DNA from 2 places in the Symbiobacterium sp. genome. Region 2 is predicted to be linked to the other one. Evidence: riboswitches for the same ligand, from Rfam matches in the RefSeq annotation. Region 2 holds a riboswitch; the other holds the start of a gene.
What was found. A riboswitch is a leader RNA that binds a small molecule or an ion and turns the genes downstream of it on or off. The one in region 2 is predicted to bind cyclic di-AMP.
Positions count from the first base shown of each region.

Region 1 (7,085 bases), on a different contig from region 2:
GCGACAGAAAAAATGTTCTGGCGCAGGGTTCCACGCACCTCACCCGGCCGCGCTCCGGCGCCGGAGCGCGGCAAGGGCGAGCGCACATATGTATGTAACCGCCTCGTCGGCAGCCCGATGGCGCCCGCCCTTTTGACCCCCGGCGGCCGCTTGCAAAGGCGGGAGAAACACCCGGGCGCGGCCAGGGCCGTTCCAGCCCGGGCCGCGACCTGTTCCAATCAGTGCAACCACCGGGTCAGCCGGGGCGCGGACTGACGCTGACCCAGACGGTACAGACTTGTGGCACCGCAACCCCTGCCGCCACGGTGCGTTTCCGCGATGCGCCGGCGCTGTTCACAACGCCCCCACCCAGCGCTGCCCCGGGTTCAGGCTCCGGCTGCGCCCCATCAGCGCCAGCACGTCTTCCCGGCCGTAGCGCCTGCGGAAGAAGCTCCAGTAGAGGTACTCCTCTTTGGAAGCGAAGGGCAAGCCCCGCGGGGTCCGCTCCCTCGCGAGCACTGCTCCCGGCACCGCCCGCTGGGCGTACCGCTCCAGCGTGGGGCCGATCCCCGTACCGATGGCAAACTTCTCTTTGGTGCGCCACACGGTCCCGGGCCTGAGGTAGCGCTCCGCAACGAGCCGCACGATCCACTTGCCCTCCCCTTTCCGGCGCTTCAGGCCGGGCCCCATGCGGAACGCCAGCTCGACCAGCGACCTGTCCAGGAAGGGCATGCGCACCTCCAGGCCCTGGATGGCGGCCATGCGATCGACGCGCTGCAGGCCGGTGTTGTGCAAGGCCGCGGTGAGGGCGCGCAGTTCAGCCGACAGCGCACGGTCGGCCCCATCGAACTCGGCGAGATAGTGGTAGCCGCCGAACAGCTCGTCGGCGCCCTCGCCGGAAAGCACGATCGGCACGTGCTCTGCGGCCAGGGCGGAGGCGAAGTAGGTGGCCACGGCGCCGCGGACCAGTGCAGGGTCGCACGACTCCAGGGCGTCGACGATCCGCGGGATGGCTTCCACCACTTCCGCCTCCGTGAGCACCCGCTCGTGGTGGATCGTCCCCAGGTCGGCTGCCACCTGTCGGGCGTGTTCCAGGTCCGCCGACCCTTCCATCCCCACTGCGAAGGTGTGCAGGTCGCCTCCAATGTGCCGCCGTGCGACGGCCGCCACCAGGCTGGAGTCGAGCCCTCCGCTCAGGAAGCAGCCCACGGGCCCGGCGCCGGCCAGCCGCTTCTGAACCGCCTCGTTCAGCGCGCGGTCCAGGGCTTTGACCGCTTCCCCTGCCTCGGTCACGCTGACCGGAGGCGCCGGCAACCGGTCGAAGGCCTCGACCGCTCCCCCGACCCGCCAGCGGTGGCCGGGCGGGAGCGCCTGCACCCGGGGCACCTCGGCCACCAGGGCCTTGATCTCGGAGGCAAAGAGCAGGTTCCCCTCCTCGTCCTCGCCCCAGTAAAGCGGCTTCACGCCCAGGACGTCCCGGGCGAGGAAGAGCCCCGTCTCTTCCCCCCAGATCGCCAGAGCGAACGGACCGTCGAGGCGCTCCACACAGGCGGGGCCGTAGTCCTCGAACAGGTGGAGCACCACCTCCGCGTCCGACTCGGTCCTGAACGTGTGGCGCCCGGCCAACTCTTCCCGGAGCGCCCGATGGTTGTGAATCTCCCCGTCCATCGCCAGCCAGAGCGTCCCGTCTTCGTTGGCCAGCGGCTGCAAGCCGCCGTCGCCGCCGCGCTGGAGGCAGCCGAGGCCCCAACCGGCGGGGGCGGTCCAGATGTGCTGGCCGTACCGCCCCCTGTGCGCCATCGCCTCCAGCATCCGCGCGATGCGGACCCGGTCAGCCTGGCCGGCGATGCCTGCGATCCGACTCAACTACCGGTTTCCCCCCTTCACCAGTTCTCTGGCCGCCGTCATGGCGATGCGCTCCGCCTCGCCGATCACCCTGCCCGTCTGCCGGTCGCACGCCCGGCAGGCGCCGTCGTCGAAGCGGACGGCCACCTCCCCTCTCGCTGCCGGGTTGCCCATCAGGTGCGGAGCGTCCAGCAGCCCCGTGCGCACCGCCGCCGCCAGGGTCGGCGCGTGGGTGAGCGGGTCGTCCACGCCGGGCGGCGCCAGCGCGGCGATGGCGTCCAGCAGCAGCCGGGCCTCCCGCACCAGTTCGGCCTTGCGCTCCTGCACCGCCTCGTCCCGCGCCATGTCCGGCAGCCCCTGCAGGGCCAGCTGGATCGCACCCATGGCCACGTGGCAGGCCTCTATCACGTCCTCGGCCGTGGCGGCGTGGTGGTACTCGGAGTGGCTGACGACGTGCACGATGTGCGGCTTCACCGTCATCTGCAGGAACGTGGAGGCTGCCAGGTGCCCCTTGGCCCGGTCGAAGCCGGCCGGCATCGACGTGAGCCCCGTGCGGCACTCCCGCCACACCCGGAAGTCCGGGCCGGCCAGGGACTCCACCAGTTCCAGCTTGGCCAGCATCTTCGCCAGGTCCATCGCCGGCGAGGTCAGGGGCGGGTTGTTCCACATGAGCTGCTGCACGTAGTCCCGCACACCGGCCTGGCGGGCGTTGTAGGCGGCGATGTAGGCCGCGGCCACAGCCACCACGTCCGGGGCGTCCCTGAGGGACCAGTGGTGGCTCTCGTTGGACTCAACCGGAATTCCCCGCTCCGCGTGCCAGCGGAAGACCGCCTGCACCTCCGGGATGGACTCCGTGAGCGACCGCCGGGAGCGCCCGTCCAACTCGCTGTACCAGAAGAGCGGAACCGCCGCCCAGGCGTTGTGGATGGTCTCGTGCAGCATCTCTGCCCAGGCCAGTTGATCGCGCGTGCCGCTGTAGCAGCGCATGAGCGGGAAGTTCCCGGTGCGGGACGCCGCGTAGAGCGCCCGGAGGTCGTCGGCCGTCCGCACCGGCACCCCTCCGGCGCCGTGCTCCCGGGGGTCCATCTCCTCCGGGCGGAAGAAGTGCTCCTGGGCGTTCTGGTCGGTGCCCAGGCTGATCACGTCCAGCACGCCCGCCGCGCTGATGCGGCGGATGCCCTCCGCCGTCGCCGCGACAGTGGGCTGCCCGAAGTGGTGGCGCAGGAGCGGGAAGGGATGCTTCCACTCGATGCGCTCCACCAGCCGCTGGGGCGGAATCCCGCCAGCGGCGCGGGCGGGCTCGCCCCGCAGGAAGTCCACCACGTCCTGCCAGCTGGCCGACCCGCCAAAGATGGCGGTGAAGAAGCCCAGGTCCCGCGCCTCTGCCGCCACCGGATCGGTGGCGCCCAGGACCCAGCGCCGACCAGCCTGCCCCTGCTCCCGGGCCAGCCGGACAAGATGGGATAGAACCGCCCGGCCGGACTCGGGGGTCAGTCGGTAGCCCACGGCCACCATTTCGGGATCCCACGCCGCCACCTCGGCCAGCAGGCGCTCCACGGAGACGGCGGGGCCGAGGGCGCGCACCTCGTAGCCCACCTGCTCCGCCAGCTGCAGGAAGCGCACCACACCCCCCACGTGGACGTCGTCGCCGATGGCGGCGCCAATTACCCTTCGCTTAGACAAGGCCCATCACATCCCCTTCCAGCGCGTACTGGCTGATTCGCTCCGGCCCCCAGCCCGCCATGCCCAGCCGGGCCAGGGTCCGGCCGGTCTCCCGGAAGTCGACGCCGCACAGGCCGTTGGCAAGCTGGATCAGCCCGTCCGTGACCGGCGTGGCGACGCCGCACGCCTCGCCCAGCGAGGCGATGGGCACGAGACCGGTGGGCACGTCCTCCCAGATGTAGCGGTGGTTAAGGTGAGAGGGAGCGGCCACGTCAGCGTAGGCGGTGGTGGCCTGGATCGCCTCGTACAGCGTGGGGCGCTCCACGCCGTAGGCCTCGGCCAGCCACTCCCGGGCGGTGAGGGCGCCCACGCCCAGGGCCCGGGCTACGGCCACCCGCTCCTCGTCGAGCCGCTCCAGCAGTGCCGCCACCGACGGGGTGATGCCTTCCACGTAATGACGGAAGGCGCCGCCCGTGGACTCGACCCGTCCCGCGTTCAGAAGGGTGACTCCGGGATGGAAGATCGCACCCACGTTGTCCAGCGAGGTCTTCCAGACCCAGCGGGCCGGCATGAACTGGGGCAGGGCGGGCTTGATCGCCGCCAGCAGTTCGCCCGTGCGCGAGGCCGGCAACGCCGCCGCCAGCACCCTCCGCTTGACGCCGTGAATGCGGGCATGGCAGGGCCCCACCTTGCGGCTGGCGTAGGGGAAGGTTTGCGCCTCGCCCAGGGTCACGTCCGCGGTGCAGCCCTCCTCCCGCAGCACATGGGCAAACTCGACAGCCCCGGCGGTGCGGCCGGGGAGCAACAGCACCCGCTGGCCGTCCCGCAGGTGGGGTGCGCAGAGGCGGGCCATCTCCCGGTGCGCCGAGGCGGGCAGCGCCACCAGCAGGACGTCGGCCCACTCCAGCGCCTCGGCCAGGGTTTCCGCCACCCGCACAGGTCCGAACCCCTCCACTTCGCCCTCCAGGAACACGCCGCCCGCGGCGCGTACCGGCTCCAGCGCCGCCGGGCTGCGCGCCCACAGTGCGACGGGGAAGCCCATCACGCCCAGATGTCCCGCCAGTGCGAGCCCGCCGTGCCCTGCACCTATCACGCAGTACCGCAGCATGTTCTCCACCCTCCTCATCGGCGCTATAGCTGGCACCCGGCCAGGCTTGGGGAACGGAAAAGGCGCCGGCCGAAATCGGCCGACGCCCGCCTGAAGGCACAGCAGGGCTCAAGGTCTGGCGACCCCCATTGGGAAATGGAGAACAAATGGAAGGGCCCACCACCTTGACCACGCTTACGAGGTTAGCTGACGGACTCGGAGCGCCAAAGCGTGCCCCTACGCATCCTCCGCTCCAGCCGGAGCCTCGGGTGCGATTCGCCCCAGAGATGTGGGTCCCCCGCTCCCCGCTCGCCACGGGGATTCAGCGATCAGGCGGGTCCTGCACTATTCCGCTTCCGCAAGCGAGACTATTCTAGCAACTGTCCCGGAGCTCGTCAACCTCTTTCTGGCAGTTGCTCAGAAGGCCGGGATGACGGCACCGCCATACTTCTCGTTGATGAACTTGGCCACGGCGTCAGACCGCAGCAGGGTCATCAGCTTCTGGATCTCCGGCCGGTCCTCGTCGCCCTTGCGGACGGCGACGACATTGGCGTACGGGTTGTCCTCAGCCGACTCCCGGGCAAGCACGGTGGCCTTCACGCCCAGGTTCTTCTCCGCGTCCAGGTAGTAGTTGGTGTTGATCACCGCCGCGTCCACGTCCTGCAGGCTGCGGGGCAGGTACTCGGCCTGAAGCATCTGCAGGTTCAGGTTCCGGGGGTTCTCCACCACGTCCTTGGGCGTGGCCTCAACGCCGACCCCCTCCTTCAGGGTGATCAGCCCCTGGTCAGCCAGCAGCTTGAGCGCCCGGCCGGCGTTGGTCGGGTCGTCGGGGATGGAGACCGTCGCACCATCGGGCAGCTCGCTCAGGCTGTTCACCTTGATCGAGTAGAGCCCCAGCGGCTCCAGGTGGACGGCTCCCACCGACACCAGGTCGAGCCCGCGCTCCTTGTTGGAGTTGTTCAGATAGGGCAGGTGCTGGAAGTAGTTGGCATCCAGATCCCCTTCCGCCAGAGCGATGTTGGGCTGCACATAGTCGGTGAACACCACGATCTCCAGGTTAATCCCCTCGGCCGCCGCCTCGTCCTTGATCGACTCCAGGATCTCGGAATGCGGAGTGACCGTGGCCCCCACCTTCAGGGTCACCTGCTCCTGCTGCTGAGAGGGCTGCCCTCCCTGCTCTCCCTGCACGGGAGCCTTGCTGGCACCGCCGCAGCCCGCCAGGAGCCCCAGCGACAGGACCAGAGCCAGCACGAGACGCACATTCCGGTTCATCTCACACTCACCTTCCTCAATTTCTGTTGCGTCTATTTATGCGTAAACCTGTTTGCCAGGTTATCGCCAATCCACTGCATCACCTGGACCAGGACCACCAGGACAACCAGGCTGACGTACATCACGTCCATCTGAAAGCGGTTGTATCCCCACTTGACGGCCACGTCGCCCAGGCCGCCGCCGCCGATGGCGCCGGCCATGGCCGAGTAGCCCACCAGGTTGACCAGCATCAGTGCGGTGCCCCGCACCAGGGAGGGCCTGGCCTCGGCCAGCAGGACCTTGGTGACCACCTGCCAGTTGGTGGAGCCCATGGCGAGGGCGGCCTCGACCAGGCCGGGGCTCACCTCGTGGAGCGCCTGCTCCACGACCCGGGCCATAAACGGAACGGCCGCCACCACCAGCGGCACGATGGCCGCCGTGGTGCCGATGGAGGTATGCACGATCGCCCGGGTGAGCGGGGCCACGGCCACCATCAGGATCACGAAGGGCGTGGAGCGCCCGATGTTGACCAGCACCCCGAGCGTGCGGTTCAGGGCCGGTGCCTGCCAGATCCCGCCCCGGGCGGTGATCACCAGCAGCACGCCCAGCGGCACGCCGAAGAGCAGCGTGAACAGGGCCGCAACCCCCGTCATGTAAAGCGTCTCCAGGGTTGCCTTGAAGATCATCGGCCCCAGGTCAGCCACGCTGGATCACCTCCGGTGAGACGCCGCGCGCCTCCAGGTACTGCAGGGCGGCCTGCACGTCCTCCGGCCGGCCCGTGAGCTCCACCAGCAGCCGGCCCACGGTGGTCCCGGCGATGCGCTCGACGGCACCCTGCACGATGTTGGCATCCACCTGGAAATTCCGAACCACCGAGCTGATGAGCGGCTCCTCGGCCGACTGGCCCACGAAGAACAGCGCCACCAGGACGCCCTGCGGGCTCACGTGAAAACCCGTGTCGCGGAACGGCTCGTAGAGGAGCTGCCGCAGCCGTGAGCCCGGCCGCCCGACCAGTTCCAGCACCCGGCCCTGCTCCACCAGCTGTCCTTCCTCCAGAATGGCCACCGAGTCGCAGACCTGTTTCACGACCTCCATCTGGTGTGTGATCAGCAGGATGGTCAGCCCGAGCCGCCGGTTGATCTCGCGCAGCAGGTCGAGCACGGACCGGGTGGTGTCGGGGTCGAGGGCGGAGGTCGCCTCGTCGGAGAGCAGGAGCTTGGGGCCGAGCGCCAGGGCCCGGGCGATGCCCACCCGCTGCTTC
Region 1 covers NZ_JBFNEH010000037.1:300-7,384, forward strand. The annotation lists gene asnB (asparagine synthase (glutamine-hydrolyzing)) at 334-1,845, opposite strand; gene AB2385_RS12005 (methionine synthase) at 1,846-3,507, opposite strand; gene AB2385_RS12010 (NAD/NADP octopine/nopaline dehydrogenase family protein) at 3,500-4,594, opposite strand; cyclic di-AMP (ydaO/yuaA leader) riboswitch at 4,751-4,911, opposite strand; gene AB2385_RS12015 (MetQ/NlpA family ABC transporter substrate-binding protein) at 4,991-5,845, opposite strand; gene AB2385_RS12020 (methionine ABC transporter permease) at 5,878-6,528, opposite strand; gene AB2385_RS12025 (methionine ABC transporter ATP-binding protein) at 6,521-7,085, opposite strand, start outside.
Region 1: linked by a shared signal. The riboswitch ahead of AB2385_RS12010 (NAD/NADP octopine/nopaline dehydrogenase family protein) and the one ahead of AB2385_RS12240 (CAP domain-containing protein) in region 2 are both predicted to bind cyclic di-AMP.

Region 2 (21,257 bases):
CGTCGATGTCGACGGCCACACCGCGGGGGATGCCCGCCTCGGCCACCGCACGGATCACCTGCGGGTTGCGGTTGAGTTGCTTGGACATGAAGTAAAGCTGGATGCCGACCCGCCGCGCCGCCTCCGCCAGGATCCGGGCGTTGGCCCGGATGGCGTCCAGGTCCAGCACATAGGTGTTGGGCGGCAGTCGCCGCTCCGCGTGGAACCGCAGCGCCGCCTCGATCAGGCGGGGGTTCCGCCGCATCGTCGTCTCCAGGAACATGGGCCTCTCTCCTCTCCCGGGGTGCCTCAGGGGACGGTCAGGATGCGGCGCGGGTTCTCCACCAGCATCAGGTGGAGCTCCGCGTCGCTCACGCCGGCCGCCTGCAGCTCCGGCACCAGCCGGTCGAACAGGTAGCTGTAGCCGTAGCCTCCGTTGGCCTTGAGGTGCGAGCGGCGGGTCACGTCCATGGAGAGGACGACCCGGTCACCCAGGCCCCGCTCCAGCATTCCCGTGATCAGCCGCACCCGTACCGCGTCGGGCATGTAGGCTTCCTTGCCGGCCGTGTCGTAAGCGACGGTGGCGCCGCGCCGGGCGAGTGCCACGTGTGTCTCCAGATCGTCGCGCAGATCCTGGTGGCCGATCACCACCCGGGATGGGTCTACCCCCTCGGCCTCCAGCAGGTTCAGCTGCTCCAGCCCCATGGTGCCGAGCGTGCAGTGGGTGGAGATGGGCAGGCCAGTGGCCTTGTGCGCGATCGCCACCGCCCGGAAGACCTTGGCCTCGTCGGGCCGGATCTCACCTTTCGAGGTGCCGATCTCGGCCAGAATGCCGGGCCTCACCGGGGTGCCGTCCATGCCCTCCTCGCACTCCCGGATGAGCATTTCGGCCAGCTCCTCGGCCGTGCGCTCGGCCACGTACGGCGGGTGGTAGGCCTGCTGGTAGAAGCCGGTGGCTGCGATCACCTGAAGCCCGGTCCGCCGGGCCACCTCCTGCAGGAGGTCCACCCGGCGGCCCATGCCGTGGCAGGTCACCTCCACCAGCGCCCTGCCCCCGGCCCGCTGCAGGTGGGCGACCTCCTGGCAGGCGACTTCGAGGTTGTCCAGGATGGTGTCGGGGTCGCGCTTCCGTCCCGAGAGGTCGATGAACAGATGCTCGTGCATCAGGGTGGGGCCCAGTTCGGCGGGGTTGATCGGGCCGAGAACCGTCATGATGTGCGCCATGGAATCCTCCTCCCGGGTGTGTGCCGAATCAGGGGAGCCGTACCGTCAGGGAAGCTGAAAGAAGTATCGCCCGAAGACCGGCGGCATCCTGAGGGAGGGCGCCAGCAGGTCCGCCGCCGCCAGGGTGCGGCCGGCGCCAGCGGCGCCGGGCGGGCCGGCCAGGACGAGGCCCGAGGCGAGCCGGGGAACCGGCAGAGCCACCCCCGTACAGCCGGCGAGGTTGACCGACCGCAGCAGGTACTTGCCCCCCAGGGCCTGCAGCTGGGCGCCGGGCCTGCCCAGGACCCCCACCACCGAGTCGCCCAGGCCGTAGAGGTCCACGGGCCCCTCCAGGGTCACGGCCAGGTCCGCGGAGTCCCAGAGGCGCCGCAGCAGGTCCAGGGACCGGTCACGGGCGGCGATTCCGCTCATATCCACCTCCACGGCCACCGCCCCGGCCGCCCAGAGGGGCGCGAGCCAGGGTGCCAGTTCCGCCGCCATGTCGGCCCCGTCGGGCAGCGTCACGGAGCCCGGGCGGGGTACGGCAACCCGCACGCCCGCGAGGTCGGCTGCGGGGGGCGGCGCCACCCCGGCGGCCCTGAGCAGGGCCGCCAGGCCGGCGCGGGCGGTGGGCCAGTCGCGCCCGATGACGCCCAGGCTGGGCCGGAAGGGGTAGCCGTCGGTGGAGACCCGTTCCACGGACGAGACGAGCCCCATCCCCGCGCCGATCACGCCGGCGAGGCCGGTGGCGAGCGCGGGTCCGAGCACGGAGCCCCCGCCGTCCGTGCCCACGCAGAAGTCGATGAGGCCAAGCAGGATGTTCACCGGCCCGCCGCTGGTGGAGCCGGTCATCGGCCGCCCGGTGAGCGGGTTGGTGAGGCCGGTGTCCACCGCCCGGCCCCCGGGCGCCGCCCGGTCCACCGTCAGCCAGCCCAGGCCGGGTTCGGCGGCCAGCCGCCGGCGGAGGCCGTCCTCAATGGCGGCGGTGTCCTTCACGCCGAAGCGGAGCACGCCGTCCTCCCGGTCGGTGTCGGCCGCCCCGGGCGCCAGGGCGACCACCGAGCGGCCCAGCTCTGCCTGCGCGGCCGCCACCGACCGGCGCCACCGGGACGTCACAGCCCCTCCGGGTGCAGCAGGGTGATCAGGTGCGCGGTGAGGAAGCCGATCTCCCCCTCCGGCATCTTCACGCCCAGCCGGCGCCCGGCCTCCCCGGCCACGACCTCGCTCACGAAGGCCCACTCCCGGGGGTATGCCTTCACCTCGGCCAGCCCCTCCGCCAGCATGACGTCGATGGCCTGCCCGGTGCGCAGCCTTTCCAGGGCCACCGCCAGGTGGGTGACGAACATCGCACCGTTCTCCTCCGTGAGTGCGACGCCGTAGCGCTCTTCGACCTTTCGGATCACATGGCGGGTCAGATCCGCCACCTCCGGGCCGATCTGCCCGCTCTCTTCCAGCAGCTGGAGTCGCAGTTCCAGCGACAAGGGGCTCCCTCCCAAACGTGTTCTGGATCAGTACGAGGGAATCCGCCGCCCCTCCAGGACCTCCTCCTGCACCTGCCGCACGACGGCGGGGGCGATAGTCTCCGGCAGGAGCCGCTCCAGGTCGGGGCGGTCGGCGTTGATCACCAGCACGGCCTCGGTGGCGGTCTCCGACACCCGCACGGCCTCCGGGTTCTGCAGCGGCAGGGAGTGCACCTCCATCATGCCGGCCGAGAACTCGTCCAGGTTCCAGATGGCGGCGTCGATCTGGTGTTCCCGGAGCCGCGGGATGAGGTGGGAGTAGGGAACCTCCACCAGTTCCACTTGCTTGCCGCGGCACTCCAGCTCGGTCAGCCGGGCCTGGTCAAGGGTCTGCGGGTCGACCCCCACCCGCATGCCGTCCGTGATGCCGGTGAACTGGGGGTTGGCCAGCAGGATGCCGTGGCGGTAGACGAAGCTCTCGGGACCGAGCCCCATCACGGCGACGACGCCGCCCTCGGCCACCGCCAGGTCCGCCGACAGGCGGGAGAGCACCGCAAAATCAGCCTGCCCGCGGCGCACTGCGGCGACGCGGCTCCTGGCGCCCCGCATGTAGCCGAGGCTGAACGGGATGTCGCTGCCCCGCACCGCTTCGTACAGCCCCGAGGCGAGCCCCTCGTACCGGCGGGTGTAGGGCAGGGGCATCAACCCCAGCAGCGAGGTGAACCCGGCGATCTCCCGGAGCTTGCGGTAGTCGGCCTGCACCAGGAAGGTGCCCAGGTGCCCACGGGCCTCCACCTGCACCGCCCCCGCGTCCACCAGCGACCGCAGGGCGCTCTGCACGGTGCCGTTCCCCGTCTCGCAGCGCCGGGCGTAGTCCTGCACGCGGGGAATGCGGTCCCCGGGGCGCAGCGAGAGCAGGTCGGCGGCGATCTGCATGGCCACCCGGCCGTACTTGCGGTAGAGGTCCGACTGCCACGGGTTCATGCGGTGTTCCTCCCCTGAGCACGGGGGCGGGGCCACGCCCCGCCCCCGCGGTTTCCGGATTGATTACGCCGGGGTGAAGAGGGTCAGCAGCTTCAGGATGTTGATCAGGATGCCCGTCACGATGGCGGCGACCGGACCGATGGCCAGCCGGTTCACGGGCAGCCCGGCCGCCTCGTTCAGGACGATGAGCGCGGCGACCACGAAGTAGCCCAGGCCGGGCGCCATGGCGTTGCCGGCGATCATGCCGCCTACCAGCAGGGCGACCTCCAACACCTTCGTCATGGCCGTGCGGATGTGCTCACCGGCCTGACGGATGCCCGGGAACCGGTCGAGGAACCGGGCGATGACGTCCAGCAGCACGACCTCGAGGAAGATGATCACGGCGCCCAGGATGGCGGCCACGATCCAGTGCGGCGAGAAGAAGCCCACGGCGAAGACGAAGGTCATGCCGACGGGGCCGTAGACGCCGGTGGCCACGGCGGTGGTGGCGACCAGCGGCACGAAGCCGATGCCCCGGGCCAGGGCGGCGATGCCGGCGTCCAGCAGGTTGCCCTCGGCCGCGAGGCTCAGGCTGATCGGGTCGCCGGCGACCACGCCCAGGTTGGCGGCGGCGGCCACCAGGGCGCCCATGACGGAGAGGACCAGGGCGTTCTGCTTGATGCGCTTCACCCGGTCGGAGAAAACGGCGGCCAGGCTGGTCTCGGCGCTCACGTCGGCCTTCTCACGCGCGGCGAAGATGAGCAGCAGGATCATGCCGACGACCAGGGCGGTACCCTCGACGTTCAGGTTGATGTTGGCGGAGCCGATGGCGATCGGGTTGAAGCGCACCACCAGCTGGCGGACGAGCAGCTGGATGGCGAGGGTGATGGCGCCTTTCTGCCACCCGTGGTGCAGGGCCACGGCGAGGGCCGGGAACACCGCAAAGGCCGAGACGATGGGAGAGCTCACCTGGCCAAGGGCGTCCAGGAAGTTCACGGGCAGCAGGGCGAAGGCGTCGACCACCGCCTGCAGGCCGATGGTGAGGAGCACGCCCCAGGCGGCGCCGAGTCCGGCGGCCAGCCACTTGTTGGGGGACGAGGTACCGATGATGTCGGTGGCTAGGAAGATGCTGTGGATCAGGATGAGCTGGCTGGTGAGGGAGAAGGGGATGCCGAAACCGATTACGAGGCCGAAGCTCAGGGCGAAGGAGGTGAGCGCCAGTTCACGGCGCTTCATGCGCCCTTCCAGGAACTCAGGCAGGATGGGACGGAGGCCGTCGTTGAAGACCGCGATGCCCTGCTGGGCCAGATAGGCGGCGAGGCCGCCCATGAGTGCTGCGACCACGAGCTTGAGCAGTTCCACGCGTCATCTCTCCTTTACGGCTTCGAAGCAGCTTCCACCGATTGCCGGAGCACGCGGAGGACCGTCTCGGCGCCCGCCCGCATCGGGTTGATCCGGAGCAGGTACGGGGCCAGATCCGGTCGGTCGGCCAGGAAGGTACCGGATGCGCGGTAGAACATGGCGGAGACCTCGTAACGGGACTCGGCGCCCACCGGATAGGGGGCGGCGCCGAACTGCGGGGCTGCGGCCAGCACGCGGTCGGCGATGGGTTCTTCCAGCTGAACCAGCGCCACGCGGGACTGGGCGTTGGCCACTGCGGCCGCTGCCACACCGGGGACCTCTCCTGCGTTGAGCCGGTCGACCACCTCCTGTACGACTTGCGCCTGCAGGGCCAGCGCCACCGGGGCATAGACCAGCGACCGCAGGGCCTCCATGGCCTCGGGACCTTGCACCTGCGTCCCGCCGGAGTAGGCGTCCCGGTGGATGCGCTCGATGAGGGCGCCCTCGCCCACCACGCACCCCACACCCTCGGGGCCCAGGAGCTTGAAGAGCGAGAAGGTCGAGGCCGTGGCCCCGAGCTGGACGCCGATCGCGGGCACCTTGCAGACGGCGTAGTTGTCGTCGGTGATGACGGGCAACCCGGGCGCCGCCTGGCGCAGGGTGCGGATGACGGCGCCGATGTCGTACCGGTCGGTCATGCGCTGCCGTGCGTGCTGCACGAGCGCCACGTCCACCTCCCGGGCCACCCGGGCCACCTCCGCGGGGTCGTGGAAGTCCGCCTCGAGCACCTCCAGCCGCATCGCCGCGAGGGTGACGCGGGTGGTGGAGTAGACGGGGGCCCGGTGGACGAGGATCCGCCGGGCGCCGGGGAGCGCCTGCAGGGCCGCCCGGATCGCCCCCGTGCCCGCCCCCCGCACCAGCGCCGCGTCCTCCGCCTCGAAGAGGTCGGCGAGGACCCGCTCCACCTGGGCGGTGGCCCGCGGGCGCCCCAGCCCGGGCACCACGCCCAGGTCGCCGGTCTGCAGGATCGCGTGGCCGTCGAAGTGCCGGTGGATCAGGTCCACGAGCCGCCACTGGAGAGCGGCTGCCTCCGCGAGGGAGAGGGCGGGGAGGGGGTAGGTCTCAAGCGACATCAACCCTGGCTCCTTTCGAGGATCGCCTTCACGATCATCGGTACCGCGCGCTCGGCGTGGTCGGCCGTGAAGGCGAACGCCTTCACCCCGTCCGCCACCGCCTTCCGGATCTCCTCTTCCTTCGGCGGCCGCCCGGGCATCGAGACGGTGAGGCACTGAGACTTGCCCAGCATGGCAATGGCCATGGCCAGGCCGCCGCCGCCGGTGTGACAGGCGCCCAGGTAGTAGTCGGCCTTGCCGGTCTTCACCTGCATGGCCGCCTCCAGGTCGCTGGCCTCGGTGACCTGAACGGCGTCGCCGCCCACCTGCCGGACCAGTTCCGCCACCTTCTTCTTGTCGACCTGACCGCCAATGGCGAAGCGCACCAACCCAATCCACCCCTTCCATTCTACAGTTTCCTGTATATTATACAGTGCCCGGGCCGGGCGGGTCAACGCGGCCGGGAAGAATAGTCTCTCCGGGGGAGGGGAGTGTCTTCCGTGTGCGAAAGTCTATTGTAAGCGCGTCAAAAGGGGCCATCCGCCCCGGGAAAGGCGGCGGCCCCGGTGAATGAGAGAGTGAGCGGGGCCGGGCGGCCCCGCTTGAAAGGAGCAAAGCCGGATGATCTACCTGGAGACGGGGAGCACGGACCCGTACTTCAACCTCGCTTTCGAGGAGTACGTGTTTGAGCGGCTGGACCCCTCGCAGTCTTATTTCATCCTCTGGCAGAACGAGAACACCATCGTGGTGGGCCGGCATCAGAACACCTACGAGGAGATCAACCAAGAATACGTGACGGAGCACGGCATCCGCGTGGTCCGGCGGCTCTCGGGCGGCGGTGCGGTCTACCACGACCTGGGAAACCTGAACTACACCTTCATCGTGGACAAGGAGGCCGCGCCGGACCTCAACTTCGCCGTCTTCGTCGTGCCGGTGATCAAGACCCTCGAGAAGATCGGGGTGAAAGCGGAGTTCACGGGCCGCAACGACCTCACCATCGACGGCAAGAAGTTCTGCGGCAACGCCCAGTACGTCCGGCGGGGGCGCGTGCTGCACCACGGGTGCATCATGCTGAACTCCAACATCACGGTCGTGGCCAGCGCCCTCAAGGTGCGGGAGGCCAAATTCCAGTCCAAGGGCGTGAAGTCGGTGCGCAGCCGGGTGACCACCATCAACGCCCACGCGCCCCGGCCTGTCTCGATGGAGGAGTTCAAGCAGCTGCTGAAGGAGCACATCCTGCAGACCGAGGGGCTCCAGGAGATGGCCCTCACCCCCGCGCAGCTGGAAGAGGTGCGGCAGCTGCGCGACCAGAAGTACGCCACCTGGGAGTGGAACTACGGCGCCTCGCCGGCCTACGACGTGCGTGTGGAGGAGCGCTTCCCCTCTGGGCTGGTCACCGCCTACATGCAGGTGGAGGCGGGGCGCATCCAGGCCGTGAAGATCTACGGCGACTTCTTCAGCAGTGCGGAGCTCTCGGAGCTGGAGAAGGCCCTTGTGGGCCTGCCCCTGGACGACCACCTGGAGGCAGCCCTGGAGCCGCTGGACGTGGGGCGGTACATCCAGGGCATCACGGCCCGGGATCTGGCGCGGCTGCTCAGGGGGTGATCCCCAGGCGCGCAGAGTCCCCGCCGGTCCTCGGACCGGCGGGGACTTCGCATTGCATTACCAGATCGACGGCCACAGGCCGAAGCCGGAGCCCACCAGACCCAGCAGGAGCAGGAATCCGATGGCCTTGAGCGGCGTCCAGCCCTTCTTGGTGAACATGAAGTAGAGGAACAGGGTAAGCGCCAGCGGGATCAGCTTCGGGACGATGCCGTCCAGGATCTGCTGGATGTTGATGGTGACCGGCACCTCGTTGTACTCGTTGTAGGTCACCAGGAAGTCGCCGGAGGTGAGTTCCTGGACGGTGGCCCCGAGGTCCGTGTACCGGCTGAGTTCCTCGGCGCTCACGACGGTGGTGATCGGGACGGCCTCATAGGTGGAGCCGTTGGGGATGTTGATGTTGACGGTCGTGCCGCCGTACAGACAGGTCAGCGCGCCCACCACGAAGACGCCCAGGATGCTCGCCGCACGGGTGAACTGCTTCGCGTTGGCCGTGAACATCTTGATGGCGTCGGTGCCGAACTGGTAGGACCAGTGCATCAGCCAGAAGCGCACCAGGAACTGCACGGCGTTGAAGATCAGCAGGAAGACGAACGGTGCTGCGATGTTCCCGGTCAGCGCCATGTTGGAGGTGATGCCGGCGGCGATGGGCACCAGCGTGAACCAGAAGATGGCGTCGCCGATGCCACCCAGCGGGCCCATGGCGGAGACGCGGACGGCACGGATGGTGTTGATGTCCGCCTTGTTCTGCTCCAGCGAGAGCACGATGCCCATCACGAAGGTGACCAGGAACGGGTGGGTGTTGAAGAACTCCAGGTTGTGGGACATCGAGGCGGCGAGGTCGTCCTTGTTCTTGTGGATCTTCTGCAGTCCGGGCAGGATCGAGTACAGCCAGCCGGCCGACTGCATGCGCTCGTAGTTGAACGACGCCTGCAGGAAGACCGAGCGCCAGGCCATCCGGTTCAGTGTAGCCTTATCCAGCGGTTCAGCAGGGGTCAGGTCCTTGTACTGATCGGGAATGCTAAATGCCATCTTCGTCACCTCCGCCGAAGCCACCCGCGGCCGCAGCCGACTTCACCGCAGTCTGATTCTGATAATCCCAGTAGGCAAACGCGAAGCCGATCAGAGCCAGCAGGAGCAGGGCCGAACCACTCAGCTGCGGGATGCTGGCCAGCAGGTTGGCCAGGGCGAAGCCCATGAAGTAGAAGCCCCACATCTCCCCGGAGATCATCACCTTCAGCAGGATCGCGAAGCCGACGAACCGCATCATGCCGCCGGCTGCGCTGAGTCCGCTCATCAGCCACGCCGGGATGGCGTTGACGACCGTGCTGCCGAAGGTGGCGCCGCCGACGAAGAACAGGGTGACGATGATGCCGAACACCAGGCCCAGGAAGCCCATGGCGCCGTAGTTGATCCACGCGATCTTCTTCGGGTCAGCCTCGTGGGCCGCCTTGTCGGCGTAGGCCATCACGGGGGACATGATCGTGAAGATCGTGGTCACGGCGTACTGGCCGAGCAGGGAGAACGGGATGGCCGCAGCGACGGCAGCGTTGGGCTCGAGGCCCAGCGAGATGGCCAGCACGGTGGCCATGATGCCGCCGATGACCGGGTTGGGCGGCTGTGCGCCACCGACCGGCATGTTGCCGATGGTCATCAGCTGGTACGTGCCGCCGACGATCAGACCGGTCTGGACGTCGCCCATGATCGCACCGATGATGGGTCCCATCACGATCGGCTGATACAGGGATTCCAGGAAGTTAAACTGGTCGATTGCGGCGATGAATGTTACCAGGAACACCAGGATGACCTGAATGGCAGTGATATCCGCGTCCATCAGCGAGACTCGCCTCCTCTAGGAGAACTCGCGCTACCGGAACAGCTTGGACACATCCTCGGGTGGGGTCGTCGGAACGCGCCGGATTTCCAGTTCCACGCCAAGCTCCTGCAAGCGCCGGAAAGCTGCCACATCGTTGTCGTCGACGGCCACCGTTGTCGCTACCTGTCTCTTCCCTTCCGCCATGTGCATGTTCCCGATGTTGACCTTGGTGATCGGCACACCTCCCTCCACAAGCTTCACGACGTCAGCAGGAGTTTCGCAGATGAGGAAAATCTTCTGGCGCGGGGATGCTTTGTGGATGACGTTGATGGTCTTCTCCAGCGTGAAATAGCGGGTCTCCACGCCGGCGGGCGCCGCCATGTCCATCAGAGACTGCCGCATCTTGTCGTTGGCCACCTTGTCGTTCGCGACGAGGATCAGGTTCGCTCCCACCGAGGAGCACCAGAGGGTCGCCACCTGGCCATGGATCAGGCGATTATCAATCCGGGTTAGGACGATGTTTGGCATACTAGTCCTCCTCCTTGATGATTGCCGAGATGGCGTAACGGGAGACCGTCATCACGGCGCCCGACTTCACTTGGATATCGACCGTGTCCTGGCGGACGGCCACTGTCCTGCCGTAAATCCCGTTGGCGAACTCGACCATCTGGCCGGGCGCCAGTTCGGCGTGGAGCCGCTCGAAGTGCTCCCGTCGCTTCTTCAACCCCCGGGTGTTCGCGGCATAGTAGATGGCCAGCGTCAGGAATACGAAGATCAGCATCACGATGGACGAGGCCAGGATGATCTCCCACATGGCTAGATACCCTCTTCGCTGCCCGCCGGCGGTTCCGGCCGGCGCTCTTGCTGCAGGCGGACATGCTCGACGCTGCTGGTGCCAATCGCGACCGCTTGCTCGGCCAGGGCTCTGACATCCGACTCCGCGGCGCGAAGGAGCCCGATCTCAATCAGCATGGGAAGATTCGTTCCAGTCAAGACTTCCACATTCTCGTACTGGCTGGCGGCGAGCATGGCGGTCCGGAACGGGGTCCCCCCCATCAGGTCCGTGAAGATCAGCACGCCGCCGGTCTCGCGCAGGAGCTCCGCCAGCGCGTCCCTCAGCCGGCCCTCGAAGGTCTCCAGAGACTCTGTCTCCCGGAAAGGGATCACATGCAGGTGCGGCTGCGGCCCTGCGATCATGCTGAGCGCCTGTGCCAGCCCCGGTCCGAAACCACCGTGCCCGGTGATGATGCATCCGATCATGGGGCAATCCCACCTTTACTCGCCTTCAGGGAACCTGTGGATGGTCACGCCCTTGACGACGCGATTCACGGTGCCGGTAGGGCTGGGCGTGTCAGGCTTGTTCCCCAGCTTTACCGCGGTGTGCAGGGCGAGGATCTGGCCGAACAGGGTGAAGGGGACGGTCAGGTACCCGTCCGGAAGGGCCGCGTACTCCTGCGGGAAGGCGAAGACCTTCATGGGCAGCGTGGCCTCCTGCCGCACCAGAACGCCGCAGGCCAGCCGGGCGATGCCGTCGTCGTGCACTTCCCGCAGCATGTCGAGGTCATACTGGCGGGTGTACGGGTCGTTCGACACCAGCACGAAGACCAGCGACTGCTCGTCCACGAACGACTTGGGCCCGTGGCGGAACCCCAGGGAGGTGTCGCAGAGCGTGGCGATCTTCCCGGCCGTGAGCTCCAGTACCTTGAGCTGCACCTCGCGGGCGACGCCGGCCAGCGGTCCCGAGCCGAGGTAGATGATGCGCTGAAAATCGAGCCCGGCGAGGGCGCGGATCTCCTCTTCCCGTGCGATCACGTCTCGCCCCATCGCGCAGATCTGGCTGACGTACCGTTCCTTCTCGGCCAGCGGGCGACGGTCGAAGAGGAGCAGGGTGGCCAGCAGCATGCACGTGAAGCTGCCGGTCATCGCGAAACCCTGATCGTTGGAGCGCTCCGGCATGAGCCACAGCAGGCTGCGCTCGTTCCCCCTGGCCTGTCTGGCCAGGTTCCCGTCCGGTGCGCAGGTGATGGCGATCTCGTACAGGTCTTTCACCAGTTGCCGGGCCAGGTCTACGGTGGCGGTGCTCTCCGGGCTGTTGCCGCTGCGGGCGAAGCTCACCAGCAGGGTCGGCTCATCGTGCCGCAGGTAGCTGGTGGGGTTGGCCACGATGCTAGTCGTCGGGGTGGCGTGGAAGGCGAAGGCGGCCTGGTCGCCCGTCAGCGCAACGAAGGGCAGGGCCGCATCCCCCACGTAGGCCGAACTGCCGGCGCCGGCGAAGAGCACCCGCACGCGGCCGTGCTTCTGCGTGATGGCATTCAGGAACTGGGTGAACCGTTCATGCTGCTGGCGGTAGGAGGCAAACGTCTCCGCCCAGAGTTCAGGCTGCTGTGCGATTTCCCGAGCGGTGACCGCCGCCCCCACCCGCTGCAGTTCCTCCACCGATGCTGCGAGAATGGGAATCTCCCCCCGATGAGGTATTGCTGCTGCGTCCTTTATTTGAAGGTGTGCCGGATCTTGTACACGAACTGGTCTGCGCGCGCTGCGCTGATGGTGAACTCCACGACTTCATTTTTCGCGTTGTAGGTCGTGCGAATCAGCCGCAGGCAGGCCGAGTCCACGGGAACGCCCAGGAACTCGGCTTCCTTGTCCTGGACCAGCGAAGCGTAGAACTCTTCGTCGGCATACTTGAGCTCGTGGCCGTACCGGGTGCGGTAAAGGTCGTACAGAGGCATGCTCTCCAACAGGCTCAGGTTGAGGCCGGGGAACAGGTGCAGCGGGATGAACGTGACCTCCAGCATCATGGGCATTCCGTTGGCCAGGCGCAATCTGCGCAGCTTATAGATGTCTGACCCCTCGGGCACCCGCAGCCGCTCGCCGGTGGAGCGATTGGCCCTGGTCATCTCGAAGGAGAGGATGCGCGTCTCCGGCCGCATGCCCAGTTGCTTCATGTGCTCGGTGAAGCTGTAGGTGTCCGAGAGGTTCTTCATCTCTTTCCACAGCGCCGACACATAGGTCCCCTTGCCGTGGCGCCTGTAGATGTAGCCCAGTTCCTCGAGCTCCCTCAGGGCCGCCCTGACCGTGGTGCGGCTCACGCCGTACCGTTCGCAGATCTCGCGCTCGGAGGGCATCTTGTCGTCCGGTTTGGCTGAAGTCTCGATGGTCTTGATCAGGAGATCGAGGAGCTGGTTATAGAGAGGAGTTGAACTTTGTTTGTTGAGCATGCTCACTCACCTGCTTGCCTTCAGGACGAAGGATTTCCCCACTGGTTGTCACTACTGGTCATGACTTGTCATTACCACTTCGCTTTCATGCTATTGTTTTTTGCGGGGACCGTCAATACACCAAGAGGTTCACGAAAGTGTGTTTTCCACTAACCGAAAGGTTACTATCCGACTGAAGAAAAAGAGGGGCAACCCAAACGGATTGCCCTCCTTCGTTGCTGTTCCCTATTCGGGCCGCTGAGGGGTTTGCCACTACTCGGCAGCTTGGTGCTGCCAGTCCTCCGCTGCCGCGACGCAGGAGCTGGCAGAGTCCTGGCGGCCACAGGGACCCTGCCTTCCGTCGCCTGGAGATCTCCCCCTTTGATCTGAAGAACGGTTGGCACATTGCGCCCGCGGTCAATGACAAGCTGCTGGTGGAAGTCGAGGGGGCAGATGAGGTCTGCTTCCAGGCTTTCGAACCGGGAGAGACGCCCAACCCGGAACACAGACACGAGTCTCACGCACTCCGCACCGTTCGGGAGTGGCGCCGGCTCGCCGCCCCTGCGGCATACAATACAATGGAACAGGGAGGCACGTGAAAGTGCCTCCCTGCCTGCGTACTTAGCGACCCGCGAACATCTGCGTGAACATCATGCCGTAAGGGCCGCCCTCGACGATGCCGATGCCGATGTGCGTGTAGTTGGCGTTCAGGATGTTGGCCCGGTGGCCGCTGGAGTTCATCAGGGCGGTGTGGGCCGCCTGCACCGACTGGTTGCCGGCGATGTTCTCGCCCGCGGTCCGGTACGTGATACCGTTGGCCTTCATCATATCAAACGGCGAACCGTAGGTGGGCGAGTTGTGGCTGAAGTAGCCCTTGTTGATCATGTCCTGGCTCTTCAGCCGGGCCAGACGGGTCAGCTCCAGGTCGGCCTGCAGCGGCTGGAGGCCGGCCTTGGCCCGCTCCTGGTTGACCAGGTTCAGCATCTGCTGCTCGGCGGCGGTGAGGCCACTCACCGGGGTCTGTGGCGACTGCTGGGCCGGCGTGGGAGTCTGCGGCTTGGGCTGCTGGGTCTGCTGCGTCGGCTGGGAAGGCTGCTTGACGGTGGTCTGGGTGGTCTTCGGGGTGTACCAGGTGATTTGCACCTGCGGATAGTAGCGGCTCAGCAGGCTGGCCAGGCTGGTGCGAGTGTTGTACGTGTAGGTGTAAGTGTAGGTGCGAACGGTGGCTGCCGAGGCCGGGGCGGCCGTCGTCAGCACGGTGGCGGCGACGGCGAGGGCCATGGCCAGGCCCTTGACCTTCGTAATCTTCATGTTGGGCTCCTCCTTACTGTAGATCAGACTGATCGCCACAGACACGGAGGAGAGTGTCTCCCCCTGCAACGCTTGCGAAGTTAGCTGACGGGCGCGGACGGCAGGAGTGTCGCCCGGGCAGCCGCAGCGCAGCTGCACTTGGCCCCGGAAATCTGGGTCCTCCGCTTCCGAAGTCGGAATTCAGCGGCTGTGGTCGATCGGGTACGTGCCTTAGCTTAACGGTTTTCGGTAGCTTAAGTCCATGCATAATTTGTGGCATTGCTGTCAATGGCCCTGTCAGCCGGGAGGGCGTGCGGCGCCCATTTCACTGGCAGGTGTCCATTCTGCCGCCAGCGAATGCTACACCGGGAGTCAGCGCATGCGCCGGGAAGACTGAGTACATCCCAGGGCTGCCGCCCTGCGACGAGGAGGTTTCGGCGATGGATCCCAAGCACATCACGCGCGCACAGCTCGCCAAGATGATCGATCACACGCTGCTCAAGCCCGATGCCACCGAGGCGCAGATTCGCCAGCTCTGCGCCGAAGGGCGGGAGTACGGGTTCATGTCGGTCTGCGTCAACCCGTACTGGGTGCCCTTCTGCGCCGAGTTGCTCAAGGGCACCGACGTCAAGGTCTGCACCACGATCGGCTTCCCACTGGGGGCCAACCGCAGCGAGATCAAGGCCGTGGAGGCGGAGGACGCCGTGGCCCGCGGCGCCCGGGAGGTCGACATGGTGATCAACGTCGGGGCGCTGAAGTCGGGCCGGCTTGACGTGGTGCGGAACGACATCCGGGCGGTAGTGGAGGCGGTGGCCGGCGAGGCCCTGGTGAAGGTGATCCTCGAGACCGGCCTGCTGACGGACGAGGAGAAGGTGACGGCGTGCCGGCTGGCGCAGGAGGCCGGTGCCGATTTCGTCAAGACCTCCACCGGCTTCGGGTACGGCGGGGCCACCGTGGCGGACGTCGCCCTGATGCGCCGGACCGTTGGACCGGAGATGGGCGTGAAGGCTTCGGGCGGCGTGCGCGACACGGCCACCGCCCTGGCGATGATAGAGGCGGGGGCCACCCGCATCGGTGCCAGCGCCGGGGTTGCCATCCTGGCCGGTCTCGCTGCGGAATAGCCGGGGTGCACAAGCAGAACAGCCATCGGGGCGGGAGGGGCGTTCCCCTCGCCTCGATGGCTGCTTTGCGAATGAACGGGGCGTGTTACGAACCCACGACCACCTGGTTGCGGCCGGACGCCTTGGCGTTGTACAGCGCCCGGTCGGCCCGCCTGACCCAGGACGAGACGGTGTCGCCCGGGTGGTAGGTGGCCACGCCCACGCTGATGGTCACCGTGAGGAAGCGGTCGCTCAACCGCTCTGCGACCGCTTCGCTGAGCCGCTGCGCCACCTGGTGGGCCTGGGCCAGGTCGGCCACGCGCGCCAGCACGATGAACTCGTCGCCGCCCCAGCGGCCCACCACGTCGGTGGACCGCAAGGTCTGGCTCACCGAGCCGATGATCGCCCGCAGGACCAGGTCGCCGGCTTCGTGCCCGTACGTGTCGTTTACTTGCTTGAAGTGGTCCACGTCAAACATGATCATGACGGCCGGCTGCAGGCCGTCCTCGGCGCAGTGGATCTCCCGCTGGATCAGCCGGTGCATCTGGCGCCGGTTGGGGATGCCCAGCAGCGGGTCGGTGTGCGCCAGGTCGGCCATAGACCGGGCCAGGTGGCGCGTCCGGTCGTACTGACGCTGCAACTCCGCCCAGGCGAAGAGCAGGGCAAGGAGCACCCCGTTGGCCAGGTAGAACTGCAGCAGCGCGCCCAGCAGCGGGGAGTCCGTGAGTCCCCGTTGCAAGACATAGTTCAGGCCGATGGCCAACAGGCCCAGGTAGATGAGGCTGGCCGCCGCGGTGGCCCTGCGGCCGCCCAGCGGCAGGAGAATCGCGGCGAGGGAGACCGGCACCCAGGGCGCCAGGCTGCTGAGAAGCTTCAAGGCGGCCTCCTCCGGGCCGAAGAGGGCCTCGCTGAGCAACACAAAGACCGCCGCGGCGACTCCCACGGCCACGGCGGCCTCCACGAACCGCAGGCTTCGCTGACGCCGCCATAAGAGCAGGGCGAGCGCCAGTGCCGCGACGGCCGCCAGCAGCAGGAGGAAGGGGGCCGGTTGCCCGGAGTGGCGCAGCAGCAGCCATTCCGTCAGGCAGGCCACGGAGGCGATGGGAAGGGCCAGAAGCAGGAACCGCCGCTTCAGCCTGTTCATCCGGCTGTTGCGTTCCACGGTGGCGCTCCCTCCTCGGCAGCCGCAACGCGCTTGGAAGGTGGACGCTACCACCTCCACAGGTCACTCTGCATCATCTTTCCTTATATCACGACAGTATTCAACATGCAACGGGAAACATGTCAATACCGACAATAAACATGCATTCAAGTTTGTGGAAACCAAACAACTTGTGCAGCCAGGTTTCTCCCGGGTGGGCCGGTCCCCTGCAGGCGTGTTATCATGGGGCAGGGTGGAGGTGGCAACTTGGCACTGTACAACGTCGAGGGAATCGTTATCCGGGTGCGGAACTTCCAGGAAGCAGACAAGATTGTCGTGCTGCTCACCCGTGAGGAGGGGAAGGTGGAGGCAGTGGCTCGGGGCGCCCGTCGCCCCCGCAACCGCCTTGCGGCCGCGACCCAGCTCTTCTCCCAGGTGCGGGCGCAACTCTTCACCGGCCGCAACCTCGACACACTGAGCCAGGTGGAGATCGTGGAGTCGTTCCGGCAGCTGCGGGAGGACTTGGTACGGATGGCCTATGCCACGTACGCCTGCGAGCTGATGGATGCCCTCCTGCCGGAGCGGCAGCGGCAGGAGGCGGCTTACCTGCTCCTCCTGACCAGCCTCCACCTGTTCAACGCGCCCGAACTGCCGCCGGAGCCGCTGCTCCGGGCGTATGAGCTGAAGCTGCTCTCCATGCTGGGCTTTCGCCCGAGCCTGACGGCCTGCGTGGGGTGCGGCACCGAGGCGGTGCAGCAGAACGGGAGCGTGCGCTTCTCGCCCGTCCTGGGCGGCGTGCTCTGCCCCGCCTGCTCGGCGGAGGGCGAGGGCGCCATCCGCCTGTCGCTCGGGGCGTTGGAGAGCATGAAGCGGCTCCTGGACGGCGACATCCGCCGGGCGCACGTGGTGCGCCTCGGCGGCGAGGTGGGCGGGGAGATCGACCGGGCGCTGACGGCCTACATCCTGGCCCGCACCGAGCGGCCGTTGAAATCGAAGGAGTTTCTTGATTCCTTGCGCGTTTAAGCAGGCGAATGGTTGACCAGAATCCCTCTCAGGAGGGATTCTGTCATGTTCGGAAAGGTTCGCCTGCTGGATGTGGGTACGCGCGACGGGCTGCTCCGGGGGGAGTGCGGCCCCTACCACTGGGAGGTGCGGCTCACCCGAGGTCCGGTGAGCTACGGCCTCGATCCGGTGACGCTCTACAAGGGGAGGGGGCGCATCGCTCGCCTGGTGCTCTACGCCCCCATCCCCGGCACGCGGCTCCTGCGCAAGGTGGCGGCGTTCGACCGCGGCTGGCTGTTCGGCCGCCGCCGCTACCTGGCGGTGGTGCAGCGGGTGGTCGGGTATGTCGAGTCCCTATAGATAATCACAGGTAATTTAAACCGAACGAAACTTAATCACCCCTCGTCCAATTTTGCGAAAAAGCGGACGAGGGGTGATCGCGTACCGTGCTGCGGCGCTGGTTGCGCGGGTTGGGCCTTTTGCGTGAATGGGGCCTGCGCCTCGGACTGCTGGTGCTCTCGGCCACGATCGTGGTCCTGGTCGCCATGCTGCCCGAGGGCGTGGTGGTTACGGGTGAGTTCACCGTGAGCGGAAGCCTCGGCGAAGTGCGCACGAGCACAACGGAGAAGTTCCGGGTTGAGCCGGTCGACGCTGACAGCGGCGGGCTGGTCTATGGCTGGTCCCTGGCCGAGTACCGCAGGGGGATCGGCGAATACCTCATGGGGCTGGCCCGGGGCACCCTCACGGTGGACAAGTGGTACGGCACGGCGTTTACGGTGCTGCCGCTGCTCCCCCTGCTGAAAGAGGCCTGGTGGTACTCCTTCGAGTTGTTCGCCGGGGCGCTGGTGGTGGGCATCGTCCTGGGCCTGTTGCTCGGCGTGCTGGTGCTGGGCAGCCGGGGCGCCCGCGCCTTTGGGGCGGGCGTCTCCGTCCTGGGGGTGTCGGTGCCGGACTTCCTCCTGATCCTGCTGGGGCAGCAGCTCACCATCTGGTCTTACCGCAACTTCGGCGTGCGCCTCTGGTCGGTGCTCGGGGTGCAGGGCGGCGAGCGGGGATGGCTTCTGCCGCTGGTGGCGCTCTCCATCATCCCGATGGCCTACACCGCCCGGCTCCTCTCCACCGCGCTGGACGAGGCGATGCGGGAGGACTACATCCGCACTGCCCGGGCCAAGGGCGTGCCCGAGGTGTGGGTGGTGCTGAAGCACGCCATGCGCAACGCCCTGCCGCGGGCCCTGAACGGCATGCCCGCCATGCTGAACGTGACGCTCTCCAGCCAGCTGGTGGTGGAGGTACTGACCAACCATTACGGTATCGGTTCGGGGCTCATGCGGGGGCTGAGCTACAGCCAGCCCCATGTGGTGGCGTCCATCGGGCTGATTTTCTGCCTCTGGTTCGTGGTGATGGACGGCCTGGCGGTCACCCTGCGGGCGCTGGCCAACCCGCAGCTCAAAGGAGGGGAGGCCTCGTGAGGCGGCTCAATCTGCCGCTGCTGGTGGGCTTCGTGCTCTGTCTCGGGCTGGTCGTCATGCTGCTCCTGCCCGAGTGGATCACCTTGCCCGACCCGCACATGGGGGTCTACATCCAGATGGATGGCCGGCGATTGCGTCTGGCGCCTTTCGCTCCTGGCGAATTCGGCTACGTGCTCGGTTCCGACATGGTGGGTCGGGACGTGCTCTCGCGTGTCATCTACGGCGCCCGGTACACCCTGGGCCTGGCGGCGCTGGTGAACCTCCTGCGCGTGGCGGTGGCCCTGCCAGCGGGCCTCCGGGCCGGTTGGGCCGGCGGGCGGTCAGGCCGCCTGGTGCGGGCTGCGGCCGTGGGCTTCGGTTCCATCCCGGCCCTGGCCATGGTGGCCATGACGCTCGGCGGTCTGCGCTGGCTCATCCCGGGACAGGCCGGCTGGCTCGCAGTCTACGTGGCCATGCTGGTGCTCTCCGGCGCCCCGCGCATGGCCGAGCAGGTGCGCCGCCGGGTGGAGGAGATCCTGATCATGCCCCACGTGGAGGCCGCCCGCGCCCTGGGGGCCACCCCCGGCCGGATCCTGCGGCGGCACGTGCTGCCGCTCATGCGGGCGGACATCCTGGTGATGCTCTCGTCGGAGATGGCGTGGGTACTCCTGCTCATGGGGCAGCTGGCCGTTTTTGGCATCTACGTGGGCGGTACGGTCGCCGTCCGCGGGGAGGGCTGGGTCATGGCCGTGGAGTACCTCCCCGAGTGGGGGCAGATGCTGGGTGCGAACCGCTACAACATTCTGCGGGCCCCCTGGATCGCCTTCTACCCCGGCCTTGCCCTCGGGCTTGCGGCCGCGACCTTCCACCTGCTGGCGGAGGGCTTCCGCCTGCAGGGGCTGCGCCGCGGATAGCCAAGGCGGCAGTGAAGCGCCCCGACCCCCCGCAAAGGGGTGCGGGGGTCGCGATTTTGCGATGCGGTGGGTTGGGGCCGGGGCCTTTGCCGGTTCCCCTGGGCGGCCCGTGCTCCGGATGCACAGCCTACGCCGGGGTTAGAAAGGGGAGCAGTGTCACCCCGTCGTAGATCACCGGAACCCGCCGCCAGGTCTGCACCTGCTCCGGGCCCGGCGCCTGTGCGTTGTTCACTCCCTGCGCGGGCTTCAGCAGCCGGGCGCTCTTCTGCCCGCTGCCCGCCAGGCTCCTCAGGCTGTAGGACACCTCGGCGGCCAGCTTGCCCGACTTGTCGTACGCCTGCACCGTGAACGTGTGCTGGCCGGTGATGCGGGTGAAGTCAATCTCCACCTCGTAGGGCACCTTGTAGCTCGTGGCCAGCAGGCGGCCGTCCAGGCGGCACTCCACCCGGCCCAGCCCCCGGTCGCCCAGCCACACGTAGCTGGCCAGGCGCGCCTTGTCGGGGAGGACCGCCTGCTCGGCCGGGAGCCAGTGGCTCTCGGGGACCTGGCTCAGGCTGGAGAGGTACCACTCGCTGGCGATGGCCTCACGGACGGCGTTCAGCAGGGTGCGATTCCGGGACATGAGGTACTCCTGCTTGTCGACGGTGTCCTCGACGTTGAAGTGACCCACCATCTTGATGCGGGGGTAGATCATCGGCAGGTAGGCGTAGACGTACCGCACCGTGTCGGCGGCCCACTGGGAGGAGTCGTACACGCGCAGCCCCGCCGCCCTGGAGGCCGGCGTGTTGTTGCCGTAGTTGTAGCCCGTCTCGGCGATCATGATGGGCTTGCGGTCGGCAAAGGTGGCGTAGATCTCCTTGAACTTGTCCAGGGGATTCGCCTTCTGGCCCTGATAATACAGGCCGTTCATCATGTCGCTCTGGCTCATGTCGGCGAGGAAGTGGGCGTCGTGATAGGCGCTGACGCCGACCCAGTCGACCCATTCATCGCCGGGGTAGTACTGCATGTAGTCGGCGCCCACGTAGTTCGGCGCCCAGACCATCGCCACGTTGGGCGCCTCCTCCCGCATGATGCGGGCCACGAGGCGGAACTTCTCCTCGTAGAGTTCCGGGTTGCCGTACCACGGCACCCAGCTGCCGTTCATCTCATTGGCGAACCGCAGGTAGACCGGGCGGCCGTACTCCCGCAGGGCCCTGGCGTAAGCCCGTACTGCCGACTCGGTCACGCTGTGGAGGCCCCGTGTCGGCTGCCAGGCGATCTGCAGCGGCAGGCCGGAATCCAGAACCTCCCGGGCGGCGTTGATGTAGTCGCGGCCAACCTCATCGTAGATCATGACTATGCCGTAAGGCTTGCCGTAGACCCAGCGGACCGCACTCAGGTTGTTCTCGATCGCCGGATCCCGGTCCACGGTGCCCCCGATGAGCACGCCGAACGCCGGCTCGTGCTTGGCCAGGTTGCGGGGCTTGACGCCTGCGGTGGGCTGGGCCACGAACACTTCGAGCCGGGGGATGATCTGCTCCAGGCGCATCCGGTCCCAGCGCATCCAGTCCTCGCGCTTGCTGGTGCCCTCCTTGGCATCGGCCTTCTCCCAGCACTCGATTTCCGCCTGGTAATAGCGGATGGCCCCGTCGAGGTCGCCCCACTGGTCGCGCGCGCGGGCGATCTTCTGCGCATAGACGCCGCACATGT
Region 2 covers NZ_JBFNEH010000038.1:2,862-24,118, reverse strand. The annotation lists gene AB2385_RS12320 (YhfX family PLP-dependent enzyme) at 1-262, opposite strand, end outside; gene AB2385_RS12315 (phosphotriesterase) at 289-1,203, opposite strand; gene AB2385_RS12310 (hypothetical protein) at 1,249-2,274, opposite strand; gene AB2385_RS12305 (PRD domain-containing protein) at 2,295-2,663, opposite strand; gene yhfZ (GntR family transcriptional regulator YhfZ) at 2,691-3,626, opposite strand; gene AB2385_RS12295 (YhfT family protein) at 3,690-4,967, opposite strand; gene AB2385_RS12290 (aminotransferase) at 4,982-6,079, opposite strand; gene AB2385_RS12285 (DUF2620 domain-containing protein) at 6,079-6,444, opposite strand; gene AB2385_RS12280 (lipoate--protein ligase) at 6,680-7,663, shown strand; gene AB2385_RS12275 (PTS system mannose/fructose/sorbose family transporter subunit IID) at 7,721-8,692, opposite strand; gene AB2385_RS12270 (PTS mannose/fructose/sorbose/N-acetylgalactosamine transporter subunit IIC) at 8,682-9,494, opposite strand; gene agaV (PTS N-acetylgalactosamine transporter subunit IIB) at 9,528-10,004, opposite strand; gene yajC (preprotein translocase subunit YajC) at 10,006-10,290, opposite strand; gene AB2385_RS12255 (PTS N-acetylgalactosamine IIA subunit) at 10,293-10,736, opposite strand; gene AB2385_RS12250 (SIS domain-containing protein) at 10,752-11,894, opposite strand; gene AB2385_RS12245 (GntR family transcriptional regulator) at 11,966-12,694, opposite strand; gene AB2385_RS12240 (CAP domain-containing protein) at 13,295-13,984, opposite strand; cyclic di-AMP (ydaO/yuaA leader) riboswitch at 14,039-14,180, opposite strand; gene deoC (deoxyribose-phosphate aldolase) at 14,419-15,084, shown strand; gene AB2385_RS12230 (diguanylate cyclase) at 15,170-16,225, opposite strand; gene recO (DNA repair protein RecO) at 16,472-17,227, shown strand; gene AB2385_RS12220 (hypothetical protein) at 17,273-17,566, shown strand; gene AB2385_RS12215 (ABC transporter permease subunit) at 17,653-18,675, shown strand; gene AB2385_RS12210 (ABC transporter permease) at 18,672-19,568, shown strand; gene AB2385_RS12205 (glycosyl hydrolase) at 19,696-21,257, opposite strand, start outside.